Regions from separate parts of the Lysinibacillus sp. JNUCC-52 genome, predicted to be linked through region 1. Evidence: riboswitches for the same ligand, from Rfam matches in the RefSeq annotation. Region 1 holds a riboswitch; each other region holds the start of a gene.

Region 1 (7,703 bases):
TAGCTCCTCCCGCTGGATCGTTTTATTTTTTAACTGACCATTTAAAAACGTCAGCCAAGAACGATACCAATAACCAATTTGAATAATTTCTTGCTCACTTAACTCTTTTCTAGACTGCAAATGCTTATTCCACGCATAGGCAATATCTTGATGATGAATTTTATGAAACAATACATATTGAAAGTTTATTTTAGTCATAGCACACCTACATTTACATGTTTAATTAAAAATTATATACCCTCAGTTACAGGTATCTTTGCGTTTACTCTATCATTTACACTCTATAAGTAACAACTTTATTTTGTTATTTCGTTCAACTATTTATATAAGGGTATTCGAATCAAGAAATGAGGTATTAAATATGGAATTTAAAAAAATATTAGTTGCAGGTAGCGGTGTATTAGGAAGTCAAATTGCCTTTCAAACTGCATTTTCTGGATATGAAGTGCATGTATATGACATTAACGATGATGCTATTGCATCAGCGCAACAGCGTATGGAATCGTTATCGAACACATACGGAGAATATTTTAACGATACGGCACGTGCAGCTAAAGCGTTAACAAGCTTTTCGTTTTACACAGATTTAGCACAGGCAGTATCTGATGTAGATTTAGTAATTGAAGCTGTACCAGAACGTATTGAAATTAAACAATCATTTTATACGCAATTAGCAAAAGTAGCACCAGCAAAAACTGTTTTCGCATCCAATTCTTCAACACTGCTACCTAGTCAGTTTGCTCAATTTACAGGACGACCTGAGAAGTTTTTAGCATTACATTTTGCAAATACAATTTGGAAAAACAATACAGCCGAAATAATGGGTCATGCTGGTACTGATCCACAGTACACGGAACAAGTCGTTGAATTTGCACGTACGATTGGCATGATTCCATTCCATTTAAAGAAAGAACAACCAGGCTATATTTTAAATACATTATCTGTTCCCTTTTTAAGTGCTGGGATGGGGCTTTGGGCAAATGATATTGCAGACCCACATACAATTGATAAAAACTGGATGATTTCAACAGGCTCACCATTAGGTCCTTTCGGCTTTTTAGATATAGTTGGCATGGAGACACCATATAACTTAAATATGATGAAAGCGGAAATAGATCCAATGGCAAAAATCATTGCGGAAAAAATTAAAGCAGAGTATATTGATTTAGGGAAAATGGGTGCTTCTTCAGGGGAAGGTTTTTATAAATATCCGAATCCAGCGTATTTGGATAAAGACTTCCTTAAACAAAATTAATTTGGGACAAAAGAGAAAAAGTGTTAGATTGCTTACATCAATCTAACACTTTTTTCTGCGACGTTGTTGTCTGCTTGCAAAGGTATTTTATAAATCCGAAAAAGTGGGTGGTTTCTTCTTGAAGCCTTTTGTCGTAATAAAAGCATAAATAAAACCGATTGCTAGCCACAAAAAGCCTATCTTCAATGTCATCGGTGATAAATTAATAAATAAGTAGAAACAAATACCGAATCCTAACCCTGGAATTAATAAGTATCGAATTATTTTCTTTTCTTTTTTTCGGAAGAAGTAATATACGATTACTGATAAGTTAACAAACATAAATCCTGTCAGACCACCAAAGTTCATTAATTCTGCTACGAAATTCGCTGATAAAAACAGCGCTCCTAAAACACTAATGACACACATTAATAAAATATTGTATATTGGTGTTTGATATTTTGGATGTAAATGTGTGAAAAACTTTTTGGAAAGTACCTCATCACGCCCCATACTGAACATTAAACGAGATGCACTTGCTTGACCTGTTAAACCAGCTGTTATTGTCGATACAATAATTGCAACAGTATAAAGCGTTGCAAGAACGGCACCACCTGCTTTTTCCGCTATATCAAATAGAGCCGTATCAGCTGAGCTAAAGTTTGTCACATCAGGCCATACGAGCTGTGCTACATAAGCTTGTCCAATAAAAATAAGTCCTCCAATTAAACAAGCTAAAATAGCTGCCTTCCAAATATCATCTTTTGGATTAACTGCCTCTTCTGAAAGCGTTGTAATCGAATCAAACCCTAAAAATGAAAAGCAGGCCATTGCTGCACCAGAAATAATGGCAGACATAACGAATTTTTCATCGTTGAAGAATGGTACAACAGAAAAGAGCGACGTACTACTTTCCCCACCAACAATTGTCTTTACACAAAAAATCACGAAAATAACGACTACAATTCCCATAAATATAACGAGGATTTGATTTGTTTTTGCAGCGATACCAATCCCTAGAATATTTACAGTCGTAATAATACCTGCAATTAATAAGACCCATACCCAATACGGAACAGATGGTATTAAGGCATTCGCATATGAAGCACCTACCATAAATACAATGAGGGGCACTAAAACATAGTCCATAAACATTGCCCACCCTGCAAAAAAACCTAAATGCGGATTAATTGCACGTTGCGTATATGTATAAGTGGACCCTCCATTTGGAAAAACAGCAGCCATTCGACCGTAACTATAGGCAGAAAACATCATGGCAACCATCGCAATCAAGTAGGCTAATGGCAACATGCCGCCTGTAGACTCTGCTGCAAAGCCATAAATATAAGCTGGCGCAATCGGTGTCATAAAAGCAATACCATATATGACTAAATCTTTTAATGTTAAAACACGCTTTAACTGTGGTGTATGATTATTGGCTGTTTGACTCATAGTCTATTTCCTCTCACACATTCACTGGGTTGCTTTTTGCTAGTTCTTCCGTTACTAAATCAATTACTTCATCAGTGCTCATCACTTGGCAATAAATTTGATTCATAATCATAATTTCTGCATCATGAAGCTGTTGCGTTGCTGCTGCACATGCATCTTCAACTAAAATAACTTCAAAGCCTGCGTCAGCTAAGCTGCGAACGGTTGAAGCAACACATTGGTCAGTTACAACGCCTGTACAAACTACTGTTTCAATGCCCATATTGCGCAGTAAAAATTCATAATTCGTTCCACTTAATACGCTATCTGTCGTTTTATTGACTACAATTTCATCATCAAGTGGCTTTAGCTCCTCCACCATCTCCGCTCCTGGGTCACCGATAGGCAATAAAATATTGTTCCAACCTGGACGTCGTTGTACTGGAGAACGATCTCGTCCATCTTTATGATGGCAAGCAATACGACCAAATGTTACTTCTAATTTATTTGTACGGAAAAACTCTAAAAGTTTTTTATTGTTCGGAATTGTTAAAGTGTCGATACGATTAAAGAAGTATTCCCATTGTTCAAACATGCCCTTTTCTCTTGCAACTTGTGCATCTAATCCATCTCGGCTAATAAACTGATGTTGCATATCTACGATTAGTAATGCTGTTTTATCTGGGTTCACGTTTATTTTTTGACCGTCAGTCGGTAAAAATTCATAATATAATGTTGATGTATTTTCCATAATAATTCCTCCAAATTCCCTCTATTTCCGATATGTTATAGATAAATAAAAAGACAGATTCTTTGTGCAAAAGAATCTGTCTAATACAAAAATGATCTACTCATTTAGAAACTAAAAATGAATCGACCATTTAAAATTCCCACTGTTTGTCTAAACAGAGATAGCACAACTTCATAAACAGCTATGTTTATGAAGACAGTCCTGCAGCTATTCGCTACAGACCCAGCATATGATGGCGAGAACTCACCATACACTTCGGCGACATTTCCTTCTACCTAATCTCTTCGTCTTCTCGGACTCCATTAGGTACTGTTAACTGTCGCGCCTCTACCTCACTATCGGAAAAGTGAGGTTTATTTAATTGTTTGAAATAATTATATTATTGCATTTTTTCTATGTCAACGATAAATTTACTATGTTTCATAAGATTTACTGCGCCTTATTATAAAAAAATGACAAATAAAACGCTTTCATACAATAATTAATTGAAATAAATATAACAATAATCGAACAATTTATTCTTCCGAGTGCCTGCTATTTCAGCTGGATGGATAAAGCTTCAAAGCAACTCCTATTTTATAAAAAACCACCAATTAAAACGCAAGGGCATTTTAATTGATGGTTAAATCAATGTTATATAGTTTCGCTTACATTCGCTATATTCTCTTTTTTGAGCATTAACATAACAATAAAGGACATACAATATAAGCCTGCTAAGTAAAGCATCGCAACTTTCATATCATAACTTTGTAAAATATAGCCGACAAGGATAGGTGAAAAACCGCCTATCGCTCGACCAAAGTTAAAGATTGTGTTTGTTGCCGTACTTCGAATTTGAACGGGATATAGACTACCAATCAACGCTCCATATCCAGCGAACATGCCATTTGAGAAGAATCCAACAATTGCGCCACCGATTAGAACACCCACACTACCAGTAGCATAAGAGTATAAGAATACAGCGCATGCTGAGGCAATAAGGAAGACGCCAAAGGCACGCTTTGCGCCAAATCGGTCTAAAAATAGTCCAAAGGTTAACATACCAACAATCATGCCTACAGCTGTACTAATTGTCCATATCGCAGAGCTTGAAACAGATAAGCCTTGCGACTGTTGCAGCATTGATGGTAACCAAATCATTAATCCGTTGTAACCAGCAATTTGAACTGTTGCCATTATAATTAGTGAAATTGTTGTAATCGCTGTTCGTGGCGTTTCAAACAATTGTACCAACTTACCCTTTTCAGCTTTCTTACTAGCCTTTTTATTTTTCTGAGCGGCAAGCCACTCAGGAGATTCGTCTAAATTTTTTCTTACGATAAAGGCAAAAATAACAGGTACTACTCCAACAAAGAATAATGCTCTCCATCCTAAAGTAGGAAGAATGATTGCACTTAGTAATGCTGCTAAAATAACGCCATACTGCGCACCTACACTGACATAGGAAGATGCACGCCCTTGTTTATTTTTCGGCCAAGCTTCTGCAACAAGCGCCATACCAATACCGTATTCTCCCCCAGCACCTATTCCTGCAATAAATCTAAATAGATACACTTGTTCAATGCTAGTCGCTAATCCTGTTAACGCTGTACCAATTGCAAACAAGATGACGGTATACGTAAAGACCTTTACCCTGCCATACTTATCTGCTAAAACGCCGAAAACAATTCCTCCTAATAGCATCCCTACATTCGTTATAGAAGAAATAAGTCCTCCCGTTGCTAAATCAATGTTAAATTCCGCAATAATCATTGTCATCGCAAATGAGATAAACATGATGTCCATGCCTTCTAATGTTAAACCTGCTACCGATGCGACCACGGTTTTTTTTCGATAATCCATTCTACTCTCCTCCAGTATGTTCTAGATGAAATAAATCTCTTTTATTTACGAATGAATGGATGTATCTATATAAATATAACGTTTCCATTCTCCTTTTAAGCCTCACGGGACTTCCTTTAAAAGAGGTACGTTAGTTGTGTACTCACAGCTAAAATGCAAAATAAATGCCCTTTCGTCAGATTGGACAAAAGGGCATGAATAAACAAAGATATTATAAAAATAATAACTTAAAACATCATATAGCCCTTCTCAGCCTCTCTGGACCGTATTAAAGGTTACTTATTTCAAAAGATATCTTAGCAAAGTTATCTATATTTTTATACAAGAAAATTTTGGTAATAACAACTTGAAACCTTTTCTAGTATGGCTTTAAGCTTATATAAAAAAATTTTAAGCAGTTGCTCACACGAAAACAATTAGTCAAGATAGACGGAGATTGTTTTATTACTTCAAGTCATTTTTCCTTATATATGAAATTGCTCCACACTCACGAAGAAGTGGAATCGAGCCAATTTTCTTCATCATATTTGGTTTTTGCTTATTTTATTAAAGTCCCACTTCGTTAGCTCAATAAATTCAACAAAAAACAGCTTTATTCATTTTTTAATACAAAAAGAACGAATCCCATTAATAAGAATTCGTTCTTGCTAAATAATGATATTAACTCCACATGTTAATTAGCAAACAGAGCAAAGCACTGTTCGGCATTAGTGATAGTTAGGAGATTATGTCAGTGTCCTGTCATTCTTATCTTTAGGCTAAAGTCTAAATACGCATTAATGCGCCATTAGGCTTTGGTAAATCATGATCTGTTATTTGATTCATTTTACAAAAATGTTTAAAAAATCGTTGTGCTAGCTCTTGTTCTGTTGGTTCACTCTTCAACGAAACGATATCAAGTAAAATTTGAGCCATCCATACATTATCAAAATAACGGTATTTACCTGAATTCCATGTCATTTTGTCAGGGGATTTTTTGTCTGTATAATACTTCCATAAAAGTAATTGATTCGATTCCTGTTCTGAAAGTTGGAGTTTGTATTTTGAATGGGCAGGAATATTTCCATCTTCACACAGCTTACCGATAAAATCTTCATTCACCATATAGACACCTATGATACGTCTGTCTTTTTCAGGCATGCCAGGATCTAGTGCTGTTAACAGGACAGCGCTATTTTGGTGCATGCGGATAGGTTTGTTTGGCTTCCCCTTGTTATTACCACTTTTTATTGCGCCTGAAAAAACCTTCCACTCTGAAACAGAACTATTTTGTTCTTCTATGTCACATCTAAAAACCATTTGTGATTCAGGATGGAGTTTATAATGTTTCATAAGTTTTTCGTGTTCTAATCGAAGTTTCAGGTTTTTTCGCTGTAGTTTTTTTTCTTCTTCCTTCTTCCTTTCTTCCTCTTTTCTTTCCATTTCCTTTATTTGTATTATTTTTTCGATTAAATGAGCATCACTTTTATCATGTAGTTTTAGGTACTTTCCAAATACATCAGGGAAAACAAACATTTTATTTTCCGACGCAAAATGTATTTCAATAATAGACTCATTATGTTTAACTATACTACCCATGCCAAAACGCTTATGTGTAACTTTTTTATTGATTAGATTCATTATTCTAATCCTCCTTTTGGAATAAAAACGCGGTTACTATTAGATAGTAAATTAATTAGACCTATTATCTTAAAAGCTTAAATAACTGTTTTAAATTTTTTCCTTTGTCTTAAGATAAAGGATATAAAAAAAACGTATCCGAATTCTATCTGCAAAAAAGGTCAGCGAAATTCGAAATACGATTTGAAAAAAACAACTATAAGACTATTATAACATTTTTTAAAAAAATCACAAATTTATTATTGACACCATATTTTATTATGAGGTAAAATAAAAAATTACTCTCTAAACCTTCATGAAGGAAGACCATTATAAAAAGTCACGAAACTTATGGAAAGCCCCTATAAAAAGCAACTAATTTCCTGTGATAAGCATAGGATTTCTTCATGAAATAAATCAATGATATTTTCCAATTAAGTTCCATATAAAAAGACCCCCATTTCGCAAAAGTTATTTGCAAAATCAGGGTCTGTATGGAACTTTTCTATTTTTAAAATTATAATCCGTATTGTTTAAAAATTATATGTGTAACCCATATATTAAGCTAACTCCAACCATGCAACTGCTTCACAATGCGTGGAGTGCGGGAACATATCGACAGGTTGAATTTCCTGTGTTTTGTATCCGCCATCTTCCAATATGCGAAGGTCACGTGCGAGTGTTGCTGGGTTACAGGATACATAAACAACTCGTTTTGGACGTTGCTCTAAAATCGTTTGTAAAAGTGCCTCATCGCACCCTTTACGTGGTGGGTCTACAACAAGGACATCTGCTTCTTTGCCTTTCTTATACCAGCGTGGAATCACTTCCTCTGCTGGACCTGCC
Region 2 (7,703 bases), 1.6 Mb from region 1:
CAGAGACGTACAAACTTGTAGCAAAACATGAGACTATTCGTGCATTATATGGTGCACAATTAGTAGCAGAAGGTTTAGTTACTGCAGAAGAGGTTGCGGCACTTGATTCAGCTATTTATGCGGAAATGCAAGTTGCTTACGATCACGTAAAAGAAATGGCAGAAAAAGATGAACACAAACATGTAGAAATGCCAGAAGAATTAAAAATTAACTTCCCACAAATCGATACAGCAGTAGGTGCTGAACGTTTAGAAACGATTAATGAAGAACTATTAGTATTTGAACAAAACTTCGAGCCACAAAAGAAATTAGGCAAAATTTTAGAAAAACGTCGTGATGCATTTGCGTCTGCAAAAATTGATTGGGGCCATGCTGAAACATTAGCATACGCAACAATAATTCAAGATGGCACTCCAGTACGATTTACTGGTCAAGATGCTCAACGTGGTACATTCTCACAGCGTCATTTAGTATTACATGACAAAAATAATGGTAACGTATTTACACCACTTCACCACATTTCTGGTGCAAGCGCTTCATTTACGGTACACAATTCACCATTAACAGAAGCTGGGGTTGTTGGGTTTGAATACGGTTACAATTTAGAAAAAGGCAACGTACTTTCAGTATGGGAAGCACAATTTGGTGACTTTGCGAATATGGCTCAAGTGATGTTTGATAACTTCATTTCAGGGGCACGTTCTAAATGGGGCCAAAAATCAGGCTTAGTTATTCTTTTACCTCACGGGTATGAAGGCCAAGGTCCTGAACACTCTTCAAGCCGTATGGAGCGTTACTTACAAATGTCTGCTGAAAATAACTGGTTTGTGGCAAACTGCTCAAATGCAGGAAACTACTACCACCTATTACGTCGTCAAGCAGCAATGTTAGAAACAGAAGGTGTGCGTCCATTAGTTGTTGTATCACCAAAATCATTACTTCGTCATCCATTAGCTGCAGCAAATGCTGAACAATTAGCAAATGGCGCATTCCAAGAAGTAATCGAACAACCAGGTTTAGGCTCAAAAACTAAATCTGTTGAACGAATTGTATTAGGTACTGGTAAAGTAATGATTGACTTAGCAGACCGCGTGAAAGATGGAGAAGGCTTCGATCACTTACACATTGTTCGTGTAGAGCAACTTTACCCATTCCCAACGACGCAAGTTGCTGATATTATTGCTAAGTATCCAAATGTTAAAGAAATTGTATGGGTACAAGAAGAACCTAAAAACCAAGGTACTTGGAATTACGCATTGGAAACATTATATGAACTATCTGAAGGTAAAAAGCTTCGTTATGTAGGTCGTCCTGCAATGAGCTCAACTTCAGAAGGTGATGCAGATTCTCATAAAGCAGCTCAATCAGCTCTAATTGAAGAAGCAGTTGCTGAAACGGTAAAAGTAAACTAAACATATCATTATTACTGGAAGCTGGGCTACGTGCCTAAGGCGGTAGCCCTTTATGTGCATGAAACGCATGCACGTTAATCAAAGGAGGAAATGAAAGTGGCTGAAATTAAAGTCCCTGAATTAGCAGAATCGATTACAGAAGGTAGTATTGCACAGTGGGTTAAAAAAGTGGGCGACCGCGTGGAAAAAGGTGAATTCATCGTTGAACTTGAAACAGATAAAGTAAATGCTGAAATCATTTCTGAAGAAGCTGGGGTGTTAACACAAATTTTAGCTGAAGAAGGCGATACTGTTCTTGTAGGCCAAGTAATCGCAGTTGTAGAAGCGGGCGAAGGTGCGGCACCTGCACCAGCAGCAACACCAGTTGCAGAAGCTCCAACACCAGCGGCTGCTCAAGCTGTAGCTGCACCAACACCAGCAGCAGCACCTGTTGTGGAAGAAACTTCTGGCGAACGTGTAATCGCATCTCCTGCAGCACGTAAACTTGCTCGTGAAAAAGGAATCGATCTTGCAGCTGTATCTCCAGTTGATCCACAAGGTCGTGTACGTGTACAAGATGTTGCAGCTCATGGTACAGCACCTGTAGCAGCACCTCAAGCTAAACCAGCTGCAGCGCCACAAGCAGCAGTAGCTGTAGATAATTCACGTGTAACAGTTGAAAAAATGAGCCGTCGTCGTCAAACAATCGCTAAACGTCTATTAGAAGTTAAGCAATCGACTGCTATGCTTACAACATTCAATGAAGTTGATATGACTAATGTTATGGCATTACGTTCTCGTAAAAAAGATCAATTCTTTGAGTCTACAGGCTCTAAACTTGGTTTCATGTCATTCTTCACAAAAGCTGTTGTTGCAGCACTTAAAAAATACCCTTATGTGAATGCTCAAATCGTTGGCGATGAAATTCACTTAAATAACTTCTTTGATATTGGTGTAGCTGTATCAACTGAAGAAGGTTTAGTAGTACCAGTTGTTCGTGATGCAGACCGTAAAAACTTCGCTGAAATTGAGGATTCAATTGCAGACCTAGCTAAAAAAGCACGCGATAAAAAATTAGGTTTAGCTGATCTTCAAGGTGGTTCATTCACTATTACAAATGGCGGTGTATTCGGTTCATTAATGTCAACACCTATTATGAACGGTACACAAGCGGCTATTTTAGGAATGCACTCAATTAAAAAACGTCCAGTAGAAGTAAATGGTGAAGTAGAAATTCGCCCAATGATGTACTTAGCATTATCTTATGACCACCGTATTATCGATGGTAAAGATTCTGTAGGCTTCCTTAAAACTGTTAAAGAGTTACTTGAAAATCCAGAAGATTTATTATTAAATTCTTAATTCAATAAATGACATGCCAAAACCCTACAAAATGAACTGTTTTGTAGGGTTTTTTGTAGTCCGTTTAATTTAAGATGTACTTTCGAAAAAATACTTCATGGTCTAAAGGGCCTTTGTTGAACTTAAAAATAGATTCTTATGGTTTATAATTATTGTTTTTAATAATAAAAATTTGTGAAATAATGCCAAACGTTTTTAATGATATTCTACTTAATTTATGGATTTAAGAAGGATTATAGGCTAATTTTGTCATTAGTCAGAAAAATGATAAAACTATCTTGACGAATATGCTAGCTTTATAGTAATATCTATATAACAATTAAATAAACAAACCTCACTTTTGTTTTTCGTGAGGTAGAGGCGCGGTATTTATTAGTCCATTGCTGAGTTAAAGCAAGCGAAGACGTAATGGAGAAGGAAATATCGCCGAAGTATAAAAGGAGCTCGTACTTTTATGCTGGGTCTGCAGTGAATAAGTGCAGGACTGTCCTAGTAAATATAATTCCAGTTTACTAGGTTGTGCTATCTCGGAAACATGGAAATTATAGTGAGGATTTGGGCAACTGTTAATAAAAGGTAAGACCTAAGTTCAGAACTTAGGTCTTTTTTTGTACAGTTGCTTTATTTTTTTTACAGAAAAGGGGAGTTTTAGATGAAAAGAAAATGGTTGTTATTTATGTTAACAGCAATGACAGCAATCCTGTTAGCGGCTTGTGGTACTAGTGACAAGGATGAAAAAGCAACAGGAGATGGTGCAAAGGATGAAAGCGGTGGAGAATTCCGCATTGGGATGGAAGCAGGTTATCCACCATTTAACTGGACACAGCAAGATGATTCTAACGGCGCAGTAAAAATTGCTGATAATGCAGAGTATGCAGGCGGCTATGATGTACAAATGGCGAAAAAAATCGCTGACGGTTTAGGCAAAAAACTAGTCGTTGTAAAAATGGAATGGGATGGTTTAGTACCTGCGCTTCAATCCAAAAAAATTGATGCAATTGTAGCAGGGATGTCTCCAACAGAAGAACGTAAACAAACAATTGATTTCACTGAAAACTACTATACTTCTGATTTCGTAATGGTTATTAAAAAAGGTAGCAAGTATGAAAATGCCAAATCAATTCAAGATTTCTCAGGTGCAAAAGTTACATCTCAGCTAAATACATCGAACTATAATGTTATCGATCAAATTAAAGGTGTAGAAAAGCAAACAGCGATGGAAAACTTCTCTGCAATGCGTGTAGCTTTAGAAGCTGGCAAAATTGATGGCTATGTAGCTGAACGTCCAGAAGGTATTTCAGCAGCAGCAGCTAATGATAAATTTACATTTGTATCATTTGAAGAAGGATTTGATACAGATATTTCTAATACTTCTATTGCAGTAGGTTTACGTAAAGGTGACGCGAGTCTAGAGAAAATCAATGAAATTTTAAAAGGTATTTCAGAAGATGATCGCCAAAAAATTATGGAAGAAGCTATTTTGCAACAACCAGCAGCACAGTAATATCACTGGAGCTGTCCTAATCGAAAAAATAGTATACTGAGCTGTCTTCTCGTATGCTATTTTTTCATATTCAAGCAGTGTTTTACTTCAAAAGTTTAAGTGACTTTGGGACAGTCTCTATTATAAATTTGTTGATTCAGAGAGAAAGTCAAACTGAATAATGCATGTCTAAGAAGTGTGTCACATAATTTGAATAAAGCTTATTCATTCAAATGAAAAGATGATTTCGCTAAGGCATAATTGATATCAAGCAACAACACGTTGTTAGGAGGAACATCATGAGTTTAGAATGGATTATTTCTATTATAGAAAACAACTGGCAAATGTTTTTACGAGGAGCGTATTATACGTTACTCATTTCAACAATCAGTACAATTATTGGTGCATTCATCGGATTTTTTATTGGGATTATGCATACCATTCCAGTTCGTAAAAAAAGTATAAAACATATTTTATTAAAATGTATTAATTTTATACTGACATGCTATGTTGAATTTTTCCGTGGTACACCAATGATTGTACAAGCAATGGTCGTATATTACGGACTAGATATTGCCTTTGGCATCGATATGCACTTTATTACTGCTGGTATTTTAGTCGTTTCATTGAATACGGGTGCGTATATGGCTGAAATCGTACGTGGTGGGATTGTCTCAATCGATAAAGGACAATACGAGGCTGCTTCTGCGATTGGCATGGGGCATGTGCAAATTATGATGCATGTTGTATTACCGCAAGTTGCACGTAACATTTTACCTGCAACAGGTAACCAATTAATTATGAATATTAAAGATACTGCTGTTTTAAGTGTAATTAGTGTAACAGAATTATTCTTCCAAACAAAATCGATTTCGGGTAATAACTTCCGTTATTTCGAATCTTTCTTTGTCGCATGTGTGCTTTACTTCATCATGACATTTACGGCTTCAAGAATTCTGCTATATGTAGAAAAACGTCTTGATGGACCTGATGCTTATCAAAAAGAACTGAAAGAAATAGACTAGGGGGAACGAACAAATGGCAATCATTCAAATAGATCATTTAAGTAAATCATTTGGTCGTAACCAAGTATTAAAAGATGTGAATTTTAAAGTAGAAAAGGGAGAGGTTGTATGTTTAATCGGTTCATCAGGATCAGGTAAATCAACCCTTCTGCGTTGCATCAATTTACTTGAAACACCAAATGGTGGAGAAATTATTTATAAAGGGGAAAATATTTTACACGAAAAGCATAACATTCAAGCTTATCGGACGCATCTGGGAATGGTTTTCCAACAGTTTAATTTGTTTAATAATCACAATGTGTTAAAAAATTGTACTGTAGGACAGGTTAAAGTTTTAAAACGTTCGAAAGAAGAAGCTGAGAAGACTGCTTTGAAATATCTTAAAATAGTTGGGATGGACCAATATGTTAATGCAAAGCCACGCCAGCTTTCGGGTGGTCAAAAGCAACGGGTGGCAATTGCTCGAGCACTATCTATGAATCCTGATGTGATGTTATTTGATGAACCTACCTCTGCTCTAGATCCAGAAATGGTTGGGGAAGTGTTAAAAGTAATGCGTGAGTTAGCCAATGCAGGAAATACGATGCTGATTGTTACGCATGAAATGGAGTTTGCTAAAGAAGTTGCAGACCGAGTTGTATTTATGGATAAAGGCGTAATTGTTGAAGAAGGGCCACCATCCAAGGTGTTAGTAAGCCCAGAACACGAACGTACAAAAGAATTTTTAAAACGAACACTGAAGTAATTTCAGAGGAGGTTTATCTTCAGTCAGTTTTGTTCAACTACCGTTGATTTCCATTATGTGCGATGCTTTCCGCTGGCACAATCTTCGCTAACATAAGGTCGGTTGTGTCTTACGTATCAACTAGATATGGTGGTAGAGAAACGCCCTGTTTAATTACTAATAAACAGAGGAGAAAAATTGCAATGGGCATCAAGTATATACTGCTTTATTACGTTATGTAGACAAAAATAAGTGAGTCCATCTAAATGGACTCACTTATTTTCTAGAATTCCATTCTGCAAATAAAATAAAGCAAATGGCAAATGCGACTGCGATGATAAAGAACCATTGCGGAACACCACCGAAACTCATAACAACACCTCGAGTATAAATTTTAATAAGTTGAAACAGGTAAACAATTCTTTATTAAGGACAAAATATAGCCTTCTATAGTTTTTTCTCCACAAAACAACCAAAATCGTATAAAATAAACAATAGATGTTAGCTTATGGCTAGTAAAGAGAGGTAGAGAATTTATGTTACATTTAAAATGGAAAGATGCACCAACAATTCGTACGGTTACTTGCAAACATACGAACGCATCAAAATATTTAGTATCAAACGTATTAACAGTTGGGAAAGAATACGAAGTGAAAAATGAAACGGAAGAGTTCGTTTTCATTATTGATAACACTGGTAATATTGGCGGTTACTATAAAGAGTATTTCGCATAATAGGATAAAGGGGTGTCTCACGTAATTGTTGAGACACCCCTTTATATAATTTAGCGCTCATTTTCTTATTCCGTTGTCTTTGATGCTTTCATGCCAGCTACATCCTGTTGTAAATGTTGTTTTTCCTTTTCAGTAGCCGTATGTAAAGCAAAAACGTCTTGAATGGCTATTTTTAGCTCATGTTGTGTTTCTTTAAATTTCGATACTTGTTGTTCAAAAGTGGGGCTTGTAAACCGCTCATTTGTACGTGCAAGTCGTTCTTCTAGCTGTGCATAATGATGATCCATATTCATCGAAAGCATCATAGCTAATTGATTTTTCCAAAGCGGAATAAGTGTGACGATTGAAAACTCGATTTTCTCAGCGAGTGTTTGATTTGCCTGTTGAATCATACGTATTTGCGGTGCTGTTTGTAAAGCTACCTGCTGTGATACTTGTAAATCATATATACGCTGATCAAGACGTTCAAGTTGCGCTGTGAAATCATTGAGTTGCTGAATAGCAAGCGGTTGTTTAGTCGTTTGTACGATGCTAACTTTTGCGGGTAACTCTACTTCAATAGCCTGGTGTTTTTTCATCTGTCCAGCGGCAATCGCAGTTGCTAGCTCTTCAAAAAAACCACGATTATGTGTGTATAATTGCTCGAGCATTTCAACGTCTCTTATTAGCTGTAGCTGTGCACGTTCAAGTTGGACGCCTATTCGTTCAACTTGAATACTAATTCGTTCAAACTCAGTAAGGGTTTGTTTAACAGTTGGTTCTGTTTTACCGAACATTTTTTTTAAGAAGGAAGGTTTTTTAGGCTCCAGTGCAGCAGGGTCAACTCGGTCTAATGTTTGCATTAACGAATCAAGCATCTGTCCAATTTTGGTGACATCTTTGTCCTTCACTTGTGCAAGCATACGATCTGCAAATTGAGAGACAGCACGTTGAGAGTCTTGACCTAATGTTAATACAGACTCAAAATTAGTTAGGTCAATTTGA
Region 3 (7,703 bases), 670 kb from region 1:
GCTCAAGCTATTTTATCCATGCTATACTACAACCATAGTAAGATTTAAGGAGGATTTCAAATGGCAATTGTACATGCAACAGATGCAACGTTTCAAGATGATATTAAAGAAGGCTTAGTATTAGTCGACTTTTGGGCTGCTTGGTGTGGACCATGTAAAATGATCGGACCAGTTCTTGAAGAAATGGATGCTGCAGGTAGTGCAGCTAAAATCGTAAAAGTAGATGTGGATAACAACCAAGGTACTGCAGCACAATACCAAATCATGTCTATCCCTTCATTGCTTTTATTCAAAAACGGTGAATTAGTAGATAAAACTGTTGGTTTCCAACCTAAAGAAGCATTAGAAGCTTTCATCGCAAAACATGCTTAATTTGTAAAATAAAGAGCTGAGCCATCTTTAGATGTGCTTGGCTTTTTTTCGTTATATAATAGATAGAGGAATTTCAATAAACGCTCGTTTATTAATAAATTTTCTTATTTTGTTGTAATATCTTTTGAGCGATTTACGATGAGAGACAAAAGAGAATGGAACGAAATGGCAATTATTAGATAGGCATCAAAAAAGGGGGGCAGGTAGGCGATGAATGATTTAATTAAACGTAAGCTTGATATTCTACCAGATCAGCCTGGCTGCTATTTGATGAAGGATCGACAAGGGACAATTATTTATGTAGGTAAGGCCAAGGTACTTAAAAACCGAGTGCGCTCGTATTTTACAGGAACACATGAAGGGAAAACACAGCGCCTTGTTGGTGAGATTGAGGATTTTGAGTACATTGTGACTTCTTCGAATTTAGAGGCACTTATTCTAGAGTTAAACCTTATTAAGCTACACGATCCTAAATACAATATCATGCTAACGGATGATAAAACGTATCCGTATATTAAAATTACGAACGAAAAATATCCACGGCTTATTACAACACGTAAAGTAAAAAAAGATAAAGCAAAATACTTTGGTCCTTATCCAAATGCGTATGCAGCAAGTGAAACAAAAAAGTTGCTCGATAGACTCTATCCGCTACGTAAATGTGTACAATTACCATCAAAAGTTTGCTTGTATTACCATATGGGACAATGCTTAGCACCGTGTGTAAAAGAAATTGATGCTCAAGTATATCACGATATGATTGAAGATATGACGAAGTTTTTAAATGGTGGTGTGGAGTCAGTAAAAAAAGAGCTTGAACAGAAAATGTTAGCTGCCGCGGAGCAACTAGAGTTTGAGCGAGCGAAGGAGTTCCGCGATCAAATTGCACATATAGAAACGGTTATGCAAAAGCAAAAAATTGTGTCCAGTGATACAACGAACCGCGATGTATTCGGTTATGCAGTTGAAAAGGGTTGGATGTGTGTGCAAGTATTTTTCGTTCGTCAAGGTAAGTTGATTGAACGAGATGTTTCGATTTTCCCGATTTATCAGGATGTTGAAGAAGAATTTTTAACATTTGTCGGACGCTTTTATGAAAAGCCTGAGCATATAAAGCCTAAGGAAATTTTTATTCCTCCGTCGATAGATACAGCAATTTTAACGGAATTATTAGCGGTTAAAGTGCTAACACCGAAGCGAGGGCAAAAAAAAGAATTAGTAGATTTAGCTATGAAAAATGCTGAAATTGCAGTGGCGGCGAAATTCCAGCTAATTGAGCGACAGGAAGAGCGTACAATAGGTGCTTGCGAGGCACTCGGGGAAGCGATGGGAATTTCAGCACCTCTCCGCATTGAAGCTTTTGATAATAGTCATATGCATGGTGCTGATGCGGTATCAGCAATGGTTGTATTTATTGATGGTAAGCCTGCTAAGAAGGAATATCGTAAATATAAAACACGCACTGCCGCAAAACATGATGATTATGGAGCAATGCAAGAAGTGATACGTCGCCGTTACACAAGAGTATTAAAAGAAGGCTTGCCATTGCCTGATTTAGTTCTAATAGATGGTGGTAAAGGACAGATGGAAGTCGCGCGAGAAGTGTTAGAGGACGAGCTTGGACTTGTTATCCCAATTGCTGGCTTAGCAAAAGATGAAAAACATAATACATCCCAGCTTTTATTTGGTGATCCACCTGAGGTCATTGCATTAAAGCGGACAAGTGACGGGTTTTATTTACTTCAGCGTATTCAGGACGAGGTACACCGTTTTGCGATTACATTTTTACGCCAACAGCATGAGAAAAATGCTATTCAATCTGTTCTCGATGGCATTGAAGGTGTTGGGCCAAAACGCAAGCAACAATTATTGAAGCACTTTGGTTCAGTTAAAAAGATTCGTGAAGCAAGTGAGCTTGCACTTCAAGAAGCGGGAATACCTGCGAACTTAGCGAACAGTATTTACAATTATTTTCAGCAACAGACGTTGTCAAAGGATTAGACATGTGCTAAGGTTGTGATAGAACAAAGCAGTGAAAAACTGATATGTTCTATTACACTTTAGATGAAGAATATGTGGGCAGAGCATATATTTTCATAAAGGTAAAAATGAATAATTTCACTATTTTAAGTGATGATAGAGGTGCAAGATTCAATAGTAGCACATTGAAGGATGGACAAATCCAATGATGGTGTGTGAAAGGGGAGCTTGCCGAAGTGAAGTATCGTTGTTTCCGATACTTTGCTGGTTTTGCATTTAATAGATGTAAGACTGTCGAATCTTGACGTTTCGGAGAGCTATCACACATGCGCAAGCTTTTTATTGTACATGTTGCAGGCAGCTTTCACGTTATGTGAAGGCTGCCTTTTTGCTGTTCTAGAGACGAATCGATAAAAGGAGAATGATAATAATGGCGAGTATTGTATTAAAGTTTGGCGGACCAGCAATCGCTTCAACCGAGCAAATTCAAGAGGTCGCTAAAATAGCGATAGCCAAAAAAGAGCTTGGCTATGATGTTGTAGTAGTGACAGCTGCGATGGGACGCACAGCAAAAGACTTAGCAAAGATGGTACGTGATATATCAGACGATGCTTCTAAACGTGAAATGGATGTACTACTTTCGACGAGTTCACAACTCGCAAGTGCCCTTTTTGCAATTGCTTTACAGGAGGCGGGCTATGATGCAGTATCTTTGACTGGCTGGCAGGCTGGTGTGCAAACAGATGGGAAACACTTTCATGCACGTATCGACCATATCGATGTGTGCCGTATGAAAGAACATTTGATACAAGGACAAATTGTCGTTGTTGCGGGAGAGCAGGGCATTTCTAGTGCAAATAATATTACAACGCTTGGTAAAGGTGGAGCCGAAACAACGGCAGTAGCCATTGCAGCTGCATTAGAAGCGGAACGTGTGGACATTTATACAAATGTAGATGGTGTTTATACAGCAGATCCTCGGTTTATAAAAAAAGCAAGAAAGCTAAAGGAGATTTCATATGATGAAATGCTTGAACTGTCCCATTTAGGTTCACATATTTTACATCCACGGGCAGTGGAGCTTGCTAAAAAGTTTCAAATGCCTGTCATTATTCGTTCAAGTGTAGAAGATATAGCAGGTACTTTATTGAAGGAGGAAGTTGAAATGGAGAAAAATTTAATCGTACGTGGTGTTGCTTATGAGTCTGATATCATTCGCTTAACTATCGGTTATGATACATACTCAACTGCATCGTTAGCAGATATGTTTGCTATCCTAGCAGAGAATCGCATTAATGTTGATATTATTGTGCAAGCTATTATTGAAGGTGTGAGACCATCTGTATCATTTACCATTTTAAAAGAAGAGTTTGCTGATGCTTTACGTGTACTAGAGGATAGTAAATTATCACTTGGTTTTAGCTTTGCAGATTTTGAAATTGGACTAGCGAAAGTTTCGATTATTGGATCAGGCATGGCGTCAAATCCAGGTGTTGCAGCACGAATGTTTGATCGCTTACGTCGAGAAGAAATTGCAGTAAAAATGGTCAGTACTTCTGAGATTAAAGTTTCTGTTGTTGTCCCACAGGACGAAATGATTCGCGCTGCAAACGCATTACATGATGAGTTTAATTTAGCAGAAGAGATTCACGAATAGTAGCTTTCTATAGATAACTACATAGGTTGATTTCCGCTACGGGCGGGCGCTTTCCGCGGGCACAAACGTAAGCCGTCACCTTGGCTAACGCGAAATGCCCGCGTCTTACGTTTTGTACGTTCTCATCAGGAGTCGCCCGCCTCCGCTTATCAACGCAACCAGGAATATGCCGATGGATACCTATAATAAAAAAAGACAAAAGGCATGTTGCCTTTTGTCGACGCTGAAAAAGGATTGCTTTTCTAACAAAATCGCAATACTTACAAGCTTATCTATTTGGTATTGTATTCATAATACGCTCTTTAACATCCCATTTAACTGTAAACATGACTTGCTGTTGCTTTTCGCGCTTCTCATCATAACATTCCGTTAAGTATCCTTTTGATTGTTGGATTTGTTCAGCAATAAACCCTGCTTCCAATCTAAAGCTCCGATTTTGAATTTGCAAAAGGGTTGGCTCATTTGTTAAATGGAAAATACGTCCATCCTTAGACTCCTTTGTCAATTCAAGAGTACCCCAGCACGCATCCGCGAAAAATGCGATAAGTTCATCTTGACTTTTACAAGGGAACTTCCGTGCAAGCTCTTTTCCAGCCCAATATAGTACGTCATCTTCATGTTTACCGAGAATAGATGATAGAATATGATCACGGATTAACTCATATCCAAATGGTGAGATTGTATTAGATGGATTATTTAACATAGAAATCCTTCTTTCTTAGAATTTTCTTATAATTCAGCGTCAATAAAGTAAAGGTAGAATTTTCGAGAAGAAACGACACGTTATGTACTAGATTGCTTCTATAATGAGGGCTATTAAAAACTCTATGTTACCTTGACGCTCGTAGCTCTTGAGAGTACAATAAACATGTCATAATATTGTACCATGATGAAATACACAGTCAATGGAGTATCATTTACAAAATGGTGACTTCTTTTGTTGTGCTATTTTAAGTACTAAGGGGGGTAACAGTCTTGTCGAAAGATCGAGAGTTTTTATGGCGTCGCTTACATTCTCTACTTGGTATCATTCCAGTAGGTCTGTTTTTAACGATGCACCTATTCATTAACTTTACAGCAGTAGGCGGAGCAGAGAGCTACAATGATGCAACCGCAGTAATGGAAAAGATTCCATTTCTTATCCTAGTAGAGTGGATTGTCATCTATATTCCATTAATGTTCCACGCATTTTATGGTGTGTACATCGCATTCACTGCTACACCAAATACAGGGCGTTTCAGCACATACCGTAACTGGATGTTCTCATTACAACGCTTCACAGGTGTATTTTTAGTAATCTTCATTGCATGGCATATTTTCCAAACTCGTATTCAAAAAGCGCTTGGTACACACGTTGATTACGACATGATGGCAAATATCGTAAATAATCCATTTATGCTTGGATTCTATATTGTTGGTATTATATCAGCAACTTTCCACTTATCAAATGGCTTATGGGCATTCCTAGTAAGCTGGGGTATCACACAATCTCCTCAGTCTCAAAAGATTGCTACTTATGTAACAAACGTTCTTTTCGTAATTCTAAGTGTAGTTGGTGTGGCTGCTATTTTAGCTTTCGTTTAATTTAATAAAAGCTACTATAATAGTGCATGCAATCATTGCAATTTTTTAAGAGGAGTGAGAAATAATCATGGCGAAAAGCAAAATAATTGTTGTCGGCGGCGGTTTAGCTGGTCTGATGGCAACGATTAAAGCAGCTGAAGTTGGTACTGAAGTTGATTTATTCTCATTAGTTCCTGTAAAACGCTCACACTCTGTATGTGCGCAAGGCGGAATTAATGGTGCCGTAAATACAAAAGGTGAAGGGGATTCTCCTTGGATTCACTTTGATGATACAGTATATGGTGGGGATTTCTTAGCAAACCAACCACCTGTTAAAGGTATGTGTGATGCAGCCCCTGGTATTATTCACTTAATGGACCGTATGGGTGTAATGTTCAACCGTACGCCAGAAGGTTTACTTGATTTCCGTCGTTTCGGTGGTACGTTAATGCACCGTACAGCATTCTCAGGTGCAACAACTGGTCAGCAATTACTATACGCGTTGGACGAGCAAGTTCGTTCTCACGAAGTAGCTGGATTAGTTAACAAATATGAGCACTGGGAATTCCTTGGTGTGGTTATTGATGATGACGGCGTTTGCCGCGGTATCGTAGCACAAAATATGCGTACAGAAGAAATTAAATCATTCCGTGCAGACGCTGTAATTATGGCGACTGGTGGCCCTGGTATTATCTTCGGTAAAACAACAAACTCTGTTATTAACACAGGTTCTGCTGCTTCTATCGTATACCAACAAGGTGCTTCATACGCGAATGGTGAGTTCATTCAAATTCACCCTACAGCGATTCCTGGGGACGACAAAAACCGTCTAATGTCAGAATCTGCACGTGGTGAAGGTGGACGTATTTGGACATACAAAGACGGTAAACCTTGGTATTTCTTAGAAGAAAAGTATCCTGCATATGGTAACTTAGTACCACGTGATATTGCTACACGTGAAATTTTCGACGTTTGTGTAAACCAAAAGCTTGGTATTAACGGCGAAAACATGGTATACCTAGATCTTTCTCATAAAGATCCACATGAGTTAGACGTTAAACTTGGTGGTATCATTGAAATCTACGAAAAATTCGTAGGTGATGACCCACGTAAATTACCAATGAAAATTTTCCCAGCAGTTCACTATTCAATGGGTGGATTATGGGTTGATTACAACCAAATGACTGAAATTCCTGGTCTATTTGCAGCAGGTGAATGTGATTACTCACAACATGGCGCAAACCGTCTAGGTGCAAACTCATTGCTATCTGCTATTTATGGTGGTATGGTTGCTGGACCAAATGCAGTTGATTATGTGAAACATCTTAAAAAGCATGCTGAAGATTTATCTCAAGATATTTTCGATGCACGTGTTAATGAAGAGCAAGCTAAATGGGATTCTATCATGAAAATGGACGGCACAGAAAACGCTTACCTACTTCATAAAGAACTTGGTGAGTTAATGACAGCTACAATGACTGTTGTACGCTTTAACGACCAACTTGAAGAAACTTACAAAAAACTTGGCGAATTCCAAAAACGTTGGGAAAACATCAATATCAACGATACACAAAAATGGAGTAACCAAGGTGCTCACTTTACTCGTCAGTTGAAAAACATGCTTTACTTAGCGAAAGTAATGACGAAAGGTGCTTTACTACGTAATGAATCTCGTGGTGCACACTATAAACCAGACTTCCCGCAACGTGATGATGAAAACTTCTTAAAAACAACGATGGCGAAATTCGACCCAGCTACGGGCGAGCCAATTATCACTTATCAAGAAGTAGATGTATCATTAATCCCACCACGTAAACGTGACTACTCTGCGAAAGGAGACTAAGAATTATGGAAATCGCAGCTAATACTGGAAGAATGGTAAAAGTTGAAATTTTACGTCAAGATACACAAGGTGGCCAAGGCTACTGGCAGAAATTCGAAGTTCCTTACCGTCATGGTATGAACGTTATTTCTGTGTTAATGGAGATTCAAAAAAATCCAGTAACAGCTACTGGAGAAAAAACAACACCAGTTTCATGGGACATGAACTGTCTTGAAGAAGTTTGTGGAGCATGTTCAATGGTAATCAATGGTCGTCCACGTCAATCATGTTCAACACTGATTGATCAAT
Region 4 (7,703 bases), 830 kb from region 1:
CTGCACAGCAATTTAAGTTATTTGAAGAAGCTGAGCAGAAGGCAGGTCGCGACTTAACAGGCAATTGGACTTGGTTGATTCCCCCATTATCACCTGCAACAACGCATATTTTCCATAAGCCTTATGTCAATGTTTATAATACACCGAATTTCTTTTATCAAAAACCGCCTTATTAAAAATGTAAAAAAGCAGCTCATAGTAGGATGAGCTGCTTTTTTTAATTTATATATTCGTTTCTAGAAGCTCTAAATGAGCAGAAGAATAGTAATACTGCAACGACAACGAATAGACAGCCAGCGATGTTCCAACCGCCAAATAAATCATGTAGGTAACCAAATAAAATAGGGCCAACTGCGGCTAATAAATAGCCTAATGATTGTGCAAAGCCCGATAAATCAGCTGCTTCAAATGCCGTACGAGTACGAAGAGTAAAGAACATCATTGCAAGTGAAAATGAAGCGCCACCTGCTAATCCTAGCAATATCATCCACAATACAGCGAGATTAGTCCATTCCATGACAAGGCCAGTAAAGCCGACAACATAAAAAGCAGTAAACATCAAAACGAGAGGTCGTTGTGATGTCATTTTACTAGCGATAATCGGTACAGCTAGAGCCATAGGTACTTGGGAAATTTGCATGATTGAAAACATCCAACCTGCACGATCTGCTGCTATTCCTTGGGCAATATAGATTTCAGGAATCCAAGCTGCAGTTGTATAAAATAATAACGATTGTAAACCCATTGCGCCAGTGACTGCCCAAGTAACTGGTGATTTCCACAGTGGTATACGAGTTTTCGTAGTAGCTACAGTTGGTTCAGGCTTATTAAATTTTAATTGAGGAATCCAAATTAAGATAGTCACGACGACAAGAGCTATAGCGATGGCAAGTGCACCTTGCCAGCCAAGAGATGCATTGGCTATAGGATAACTAATACCAGCGCCAATACCAGCCGTTAAGTTCATGGACATTGTGAAGAATGCCATTAGTAAACCAACATGATAAGGGAATTTTAATTTAAGTAACCCTGGGATGAGGACGTTACCAAATGAAATAGCTACACCTATTATCATTGTACCGAATACGAGTAACCCTGTTGTTCCAAGTGAGCGCAGTACAATCCCAAGTGCTAATAAAATGGTTGATAGAAAAAGAGTTAGTTCTAGTCCTAGTTTTCTTGCAACGATTGGGGCAATAGGTGACACTAGTGCGAATGCAAGCAATGGAATTGTTGTTAGAAAGCCTGCAAGTACGTTAGATATACCGAGATCCTCACGAATGAAGGAAATAATTGGTCCTACAACCGTTAATGGCATACGTAATGTCGAAGCAAGAAAAATTACACCGATAACTAATAAGAGCGTTGTGCCCTTCCAGTTAATCTTTCTGCTAGGATAAGTAGATTCTTCGTTAGTTGTCAAAATAAGTACCTCCCTGATAGAACAGTTATAATTCGAACCACTATAACACTTTATCACATTAATAAAAATAGTAGAATATTCATAAAATACAGAACATTAATCGTTTTATTGAAATGTCTTAGGTCGTATGTTAAACTAAGACACATCATAAATTTAATAATTATATGCCTCATGTTTGTATTGAGGTAGAGGTCGCGGTATTTATAAGTAAGCTAGTGGAGATGACAAGCATTGAAGATGTTAGCTGAAAGGAAATATTGCCGAAGTGTGAGGGGACTTGAAAACCTCATGCTGGGGCTGTCTCCGAAAGGAACAGAACTGTCACGTTGGACAACGTGTTGTGCTATCATTTTGAAGAAACAGAGGATTTACTTAGCCATCACAACGTTCATGTGATGGCATTTTTATTGCCTCTTATAAAAGGAAGGAAGCTTTAACGTGAGTGAAATAAAAGTTAATCAGCTCGGTCATAAAGCACCAGAGTTGAAAAAAGAATTAAAAAGCCGCCATATAACAATGATTTCGTTAGGTGGTACTATCGGAACTGGGCTATTTCTAGCCAGTGGTGGTGCTATAGCACAGGCTGGACCAGGTGGTGCACTTCTTGCTTATGCATTAATCGGCATTATGGTGTACTTTTTAATGACAAGCTTGGGTGAAATGGCAGCTTATATGCCGTCATCAGGTTCATTTAGTACGTATGCAACAAAATTTGTAGATCCAGCGCTTGGCTTTGCACTTGGCTGGAACTACTGGTATAACTGGGCGATTACAATTGCCGCTGAAATTGCAGCAGTTTCTCTTATAATGAAGTACTGGTTCCCAGACAGCTCTTCGGCACTATGGACAGTCATATTTATTGCGATCGTACTAACATTCAATTTACTTTCTGTAAAAAGCTATGGTGAAAGTGAATATTGGTTTGCCATGATAAAAGTTGCGACTGTTATTGTTTTCATTATCGTCAGTCTATTGATGATTTTTGGTATTTTAGGAGGACAAGCACCAGTCGGCTTTACGAATTTCTTTATAAGTGATGGTCCATTCCATGGTGGCTTCCTTGCTACATTCGGCATATTTCTAGCAGCAGGCTTCTCGTTCCAAGGGACAGAGCTATTAGGAATCACTGCTGGGGAAACTGATGATCCTGGTAAAAATATTCCGAAAGCGGTTAAGTCAGTCTTTTGGCGAATTATTTTATTTTACATTTTAGCCATTGCAGCAATTGGGATGTTAATTCCATTTACAGATGCTCGTTTATTATCTGAAGATATTGCTGTTTCACCATTCACACTAGTGTTTGACCGCTTAGGTATTGCCTTTGCTGCATCATTAATGAATGCCATTATATTAACAGCGATGTTGTCTGCAGGTAATTCGGGGTTATATGCATCATCACGTATGTTATGGCAATTAGCAGTAGATGGACACGCACCTAAAATTTTCGCAAAGCTTAGCCGTCGCGGAATTCCGATTTACGCATTACTGCTAACATTAGCAGTCGGTTGCCTAGCATTTTTAGCATCATTCTTTGGTGATGGCGTTGTCTATATGTGGCTTTTAAACGCTTCGGGGATGTCAGGCTTCATTGCATGGCTTGGTATTGCATTTAGTCATTATCGCTTCCGTAGAGCGTATGAAGCGCAAGGCTTAGACCTAAAATTACTACCATATAAAGCAAAGCTGTATCCATTCGGACCACTCTTTGCATTTACATTGTGTATGATTGTTGTAATTGGTCAAAATTATACAGCTTTCACAGGTGATTCGGTTGACTGGTATGGCGTCCTTGTTTCTTATATCGGGATACCACTGTTTATCGCCTTGTGGTTGGGCTATAAAATAAAACATAAAACGAAAATGATTCCACTGCAACAGTGTGATTTAAAAGTAGAGAAATAGAAATGAAAGCTGTCCTATTAATTAGAGGGCAGCTTTTTCGCATTCCTTCCGTATTAATGAATGCTGTAGCGGCATCCAGTATGGCACTAATTCCATTGTATTTTGGTATGAAAAAATACTCCGTACCAACAACAATACTGTCCTCTCTGTTGATCGTGATGGTTGTTTCTTCAAATACGGGTGCATTTTCATTGAATGATATTATCGTAATCCCGATAACATTAGCAATTATAGGGATAGTCATTGCCTATTTAGCAATCCGCAACATCGAAAAGGTAGATGCTTAATAACATAAGTAAAGCCCCTGTATGAAATTACTATACAGGGGCTTTAAAAAGGCCTGGGGAAGCCTGGCGAACCATATTTATTAATTATTCTCAGGCACACTAGCCGTTGGATAAACATCAACAGAAAGCTTGGCAGGTGCCGTTAATTTAGAAAAGCTAATATATAATAGGAAAGAAACCGCACCACCGACAAGCCATGCAATATCCAATCCATTTAGCATTTTTGCAATAGGACCTACATATAACTCCGTATTAATAAACGGAATTTGAATAAAGATAGTTAACAAGTAAATAATCATTGTAGGTATATTAATTTTTCCGAAAATGCCATCCTTCTTGTTGAACTCATCTGGAGGGTAATGTACTCTCTTTAAAATATAAAAATCAGTTAATGTAATCATACTCCAAGGGATAATAAAGAATAAAATAAACCCTAAGTATAATTGGAAATTAGCCATAAAATTGCTTGAGCTCCAAGTTGCAATAATGGCAATAATAATACCAATTGCGATGGAAGTAATTGTCCGTAGTCTCGCAGATGTTTTAAACGTTAAAAAGTTACTTGCAATCGATAATATAATAATGCCTGCTCCATAAATATTTAAGGAGTTAATAACGAGGACACCAAGAGATAATAATAGTGCAATAATGAAACCTAATGAGCCCATATCTTTAATTTGCGCCATAACATTACCATTCACAACCATAGTGGCAATGGCTGCACCTAAAACCATTAACCAAACTGAACTAGCAAAGCTTCCAAGGTAACTATAAGTAAATACCTTTTTAGATTGTGAAGGATGGATAAATCTTGAATGGTCAGATACATATGGACCATATGTAATCTGCCATGTTACACAAATGGAAGTCATTAATAAAAACTGGCTGAAAGAAAAATTACCAGCATTTAAAAGCTCCATTGAAACATTCGTTAAAATCATAATCGACAAAATAATAAATACTACTGTAAAGCCAATTGTATAGATTTTCATCGACTTTTGAAGTAAGCCTTGTCCAAAAATAGCTAGTAATACCATTGGAATTAGACTTACAATAACGGTTACGTTCATATTAAGACCAAGTGTTTCCTGCATACCTTGTCCAACTAGAACGGTATTTGTAGCTCCGTAGCCTAAATACATGATTAGAATGATTAACATTGGCAATATAGCTCCGAAGTAGCCAAATTGTGCTCTACTTTGTACTACTTGCGGTAAACCTGCTTTAGGACCAGTGGCAGAATGGAGTGCCATAATTGCAGCTCCTATGCCGTGTCCTAATAGGATAGCAACAAGTGACCACCAAAAATTCAACCCTAATACGATAGCTAGAGATCCTGTTACAAGTGTTGTTGAAACGGTACTTGCGGCAAACCATGTAAAAAATAGCTCTTTGGCAGTGCCATTACGCTGTTCTAAAGGAATATGTTCATAACTAATTTCCTCGATAGAATTGCTCATAGATACCCTCCCTCTTAATAATTATTTTTAATATAATAATAGTGTTTACAATTTAAACAGTAACTTTTAATGATGGCCAATAAGCTGATTGGATTGAAATAACCTCATTGATTGCTTTCTTTTCTACTTCGTTTACAAAATCGGGATATCCTTGTGAATCTTGGAATGGATCCTCTACATCACTTTTCACGCCACATAATTCTTCAATAATGCGCAATGTACAAAATGGAACGTAAGCGTTACTGTAACCACCTTCATGACAGAAGACGATTTTTCCATCCGTATGCTTATTAGCTAAGTTCATCATAATTTTTGTTAACTCTGCAAAGCCTTCAGCAGTCATGTTCATGCGTCCAAGTGGATCAAACATGCCTGGATCTTGACCAGCAGAAATAATAATAAGCTCAGGTTTATAATCGTTGACAATAGGTTCCACAATGGACTTAAATGCTTCAATATAGCCTGCATTTCCTGTGCCTGGAGGAAGTGGAATGTTGACGTTAAATCCTTTTCCGTCAGCTTCACCTACGTTCTCTGCATAACCCGTATTATTCGGGAAACTTAAATGCTGATGTACTGAGAAGAATAAAACACCATCTGTATCATAGAAAGCACTTTCTGTTCCATTACCATGGTGAACATCCCAATCTAACACCATAACTCGTTCTAAATTATATTTTTGCTTTGCGTATTTGGCAGCAATCGCAACGTTATTGAAAATACAGAAGCCGATGCCTTTTGCAGCCTCTGCATGATGGCCAGGTGGGCGAGTTAATGCATAAACATTATCGACTTCACCATTCATCACAACATCAACTGCTTTTAAAGCACCACCAGTTGACAGTAAAGCAATTTCATAAGAACCTCTACCAACAATGGCGTGATCTCCTGCGTCTCCGCCAGTTGTATCGCTTAAATGTTTCACTTTATCTACATATTCTTTTGTATGGAACATTTCAATTTCCTCACGTGTAGCAGGACGTGGCTCAATTTGTTCTAATTTTTTCATTAGACCACAACGGTTAAGTAAATTATTAATACGTCTCTTTGTTGAAGGATGTTCGACAAACACATCTGTTTCTAAGTAACCACCCGAAGGTAAATATAATGTTCCGCTACCGTTGTCGTGCCAGAAATAACTTTCGTCAAAAATATAACCTGTTTTCATCATCAATTCCGCCCCTTTGATTAAAAAATAATACCGATTTGCACCTTGTAACACACCCCTTGTCAAGGTGGAAAATGGTACTTACCGTTATGAAAATACTAGCTGAGGGAGATTTTTTCTTAAAATGAATTTCAGTCATCTTCCTTGGGATAAAATTTAAATGAATCTCGTTCATTTGTCAAACTAATTTTTTAAAATTACCAAAATTAAATAAATTTTTCAGGCCCATTATAGGAAATTATTCCTTTTCGTTAAAAGAAAGAGGTTGAATTCTATTTTTGTTTAGATTACAATTTTTAAAAATTCATGATTTTTTAGGGGGCGCATAATGGATAAGGAAAAACGTATCGTAACCTCTGCTATTCAATTGTTTAAAGAACAAGGTATCGACAAAATAAAAATTGCTGATATTGTAAAAAGGGCTGGTATCGCACAAGGAACTTTTTATTTGTATTTCCCTTCAAAAATGTCCTTAATGCCCGCCATAGCTAAAGTAATGGTCGACAATATATTTGAGGCAATTCAAAAAAACGTGGATGAGCAAGCACCACTAATTGAAAAATTTAATCAATTAATAGATACAATATTTATGATGACGAGAGAGCATAAGGAACTTGTAGCCATTATTTATGCTGGATTGTCAGCTTCTGATTATTTAAAGGACTGGGTAAATGCGTATACACCTTACTATAATTGGCTAAGAAATGAGTTGGACAAAGCAAAGGCGAAAGGTGAAATTTTAATAGCCATTGATTCTTATGCTACGTCAAAGATGGTATTTGGATTAATAGAGGCTGCTGCAGAGCGAGCTTATTTATTTGATTCAAAAGAAGAAGTGCTAATCGATGAGGATAAAAGAGATTTATTAGAATTTATTTGTAATGCGTTAGTCGTAAACAAAGCTGTTATAAAATAAGCAAACAGAGATGAAACATATTACAGTGAATTTTTGATATATAATTGGCAAACCATATACGCTCTTATTTGTAGTATTACGTTGCTATAAAAAGGGAAATACATGTCTTTAGATCCGAATTAAAAAGCGGATTTTTACTAAATTTTCTAGGTGGTTCTTGGTGCAGTAAAAATGAATGAAGTTCAGTCATTATTATTTTGGAGGTTTTTTTATGGGAAAAGCTTGGCTGTATGTAGGGTTAACTAGTTTTTTTGAATTAATTTGGATTTATGGCTTCAATGTGGCTGCTCATTGGTGGGAGTGGCTATTAATCGTTATATTTATTGGGCTTGATTTGCACTTTTTATCAAAGGCATGCGAGAAATTACCAACTGGAACAGTGTATGCAATATTTGCAGCAATTGGCACAATGGGAACGACCTTGATGGATGTATTAATATTCAATCAAGTAGTCAGTATCGGTAAGCTTCTCTTTATTTTTATATTAATTGTAGGTGTTATTGGTTTAAAAGTTGCTGACTCTGTTGAAGAACATAAACGTGCAAAA

Evidence for each region. Region 1 has a riboswitch for lysine ahead of JNUCC52_RS16565 (cysteine hydrolase family protein). Riboswitches for the same ligand answer to the same signal wherever they lie in the genome.
Region 2: linked by a shared signal. The riboswitch ahead of JNUCC52_RS01795 (transporter substrate-binding domain-containing protein) and the one ahead of JNUCC52_RS16565 (cysteine hydrolase family protein) in region 1 are both predicted to bind lysine.
Region 3: linked by a shared signal. The riboswitch ahead of JNUCC52_RS19900 (aspartate kinase) and the one ahead of JNUCC52_RS16565 (cysteine hydrolase family protein) in region 1 are both predicted to bind lysine.
Region 4: linked by a shared signal. The riboswitch ahead of JNUCC52_RS12460 (amino acid permease) and the one ahead of JNUCC52_RS16565 (cysteine hydrolase family protein) in region 1 are both predicted to bind lysine.

Annotation. Positions count from the first base shown of each region.
Region 1 is NZ_CP065546.1:3,353,500-3,361,202, reverse strand. Features, by position in the region: gene JNUCC52_RS16580 (LuxR C-terminal-related transcriptional regulator) at 1-198, opposite strand, end outside; gene JNUCC52_RS16575 (3-hydroxyacyl-CoA dehydrogenase) at 362-1,255, shown strand; gene JNUCC52_RS16570 (APC family permease) at 1,343-2,686, opposite strand; gene JNUCC52_RS16565 (cysteine hydrolase family protein) at 2,700-3,416, opposite strand; lysine riboswitch at 3,570-3,754, opposite strand; gene JNUCC52_RS16560 (MFS transporter) at 4,050-5,258, opposite strand; gene JNUCC52_RS16555 (malate synthase) at 6,024-6,878, opposite strand; gene rlmD (23S rRNA (uracil(1939)-C(5))-methyltransferase RlmD) at 7,418-7,703, opposite strand, start outside.
Region 2 is NZ_CP065546.1:314,324-322,026, forward strand. Features, by position in the region: gene JNUCC52_RS01785 (2-oxoglutarate dehydrogenase E1 component) at 1-1,412, shown strand, start outside; gene odhB (2-oxoglutarate dehydrogenase complex dihydrolipoyllysine-residue succinyltransferase) at 1,509-2,753, shown strand; lysine riboswitch at 3,101-3,286, shown strand; gene JNUCC52_RS01795 (transporter substrate-binding domain-containing protein) at 3,406-4,257, shown strand; gene JNUCC52_RS01800 (amino acid ABC transporter permease) at 4,536-5,261, shown strand; gene JNUCC52_RS01805 (amino acid ABC transporter ATP-binding protein) at 5,275-6,006, shown strand; gene JNUCC52_RS01810 (DUF6501 family protein) at 6,522-6,719, shown strand; gene JNUCC52_RS01815 (toxic anion resistance protein) at 6,785-7,703, opposite strand, start outside.
Region 3 is NZ_CP065546.1:4,027,354-4,035,056, forward strand. Features, by position in the region: gene trxA (thioredoxin) at 61-372, shown strand; gene uvrC (excinuclease ABC subunit UvrC) at 583-2,373, shown strand; lysine riboswitch at 2,502-2,680, shown strand; gene JNUCC52_RS19900 (aspartate kinase) at 2,783-4,009, shown strand; gene JNUCC52_RS19905 (YslB family protein) at 4,278-4,712, opposite strand; gene JNUCC52_RS19910 (succinate dehydrogenase cytochrome b558 subunit) at 4,985-5,593, shown strand; gene sdhA (succinate dehydrogenase flavoprotein subunit) at 5,661-7,415, shown strand; gene sdhB (succinate dehydrogenase iron-sulfur subunit) at 7,421-7,703, shown strand, end outside.
Region 4 is NZ_CP065546.1:2,521,703-2,529,405, reverse strand. Features, by position in the region: gene JNUCC52_RS12470 (nitric oxide synthase oxygenase) at 1-176, shown strand, start outside; gene JNUCC52_RS12465 (CynX/NimT family MFS transporter) at 218-1,423, opposite strand; lysine riboswitch at 1,602-1,777, shown strand; gene JNUCC52_RS12460 (amino acid permease) at 1,862-3,325, shown strand; partial or broken gene JNUCC52_RS12455 (ABC transporter permease) at 3,367-3,612, shown strand; gene JNUCC52_RS12450 (purine-cytosine permease family protein) at 3,693-5,072, opposite strand; gene JNUCC52_RS12445 (class II histone deacetylase) at 5,125-6,243, opposite strand; gene JNUCC52_RS12440 (TetR/AcrR family transcriptional regulator) at 6,569-7,156, shown strand; gene JNUCC52_RS12435 (DMT family transporter) at 7,368-7,703, shown strand, end outside.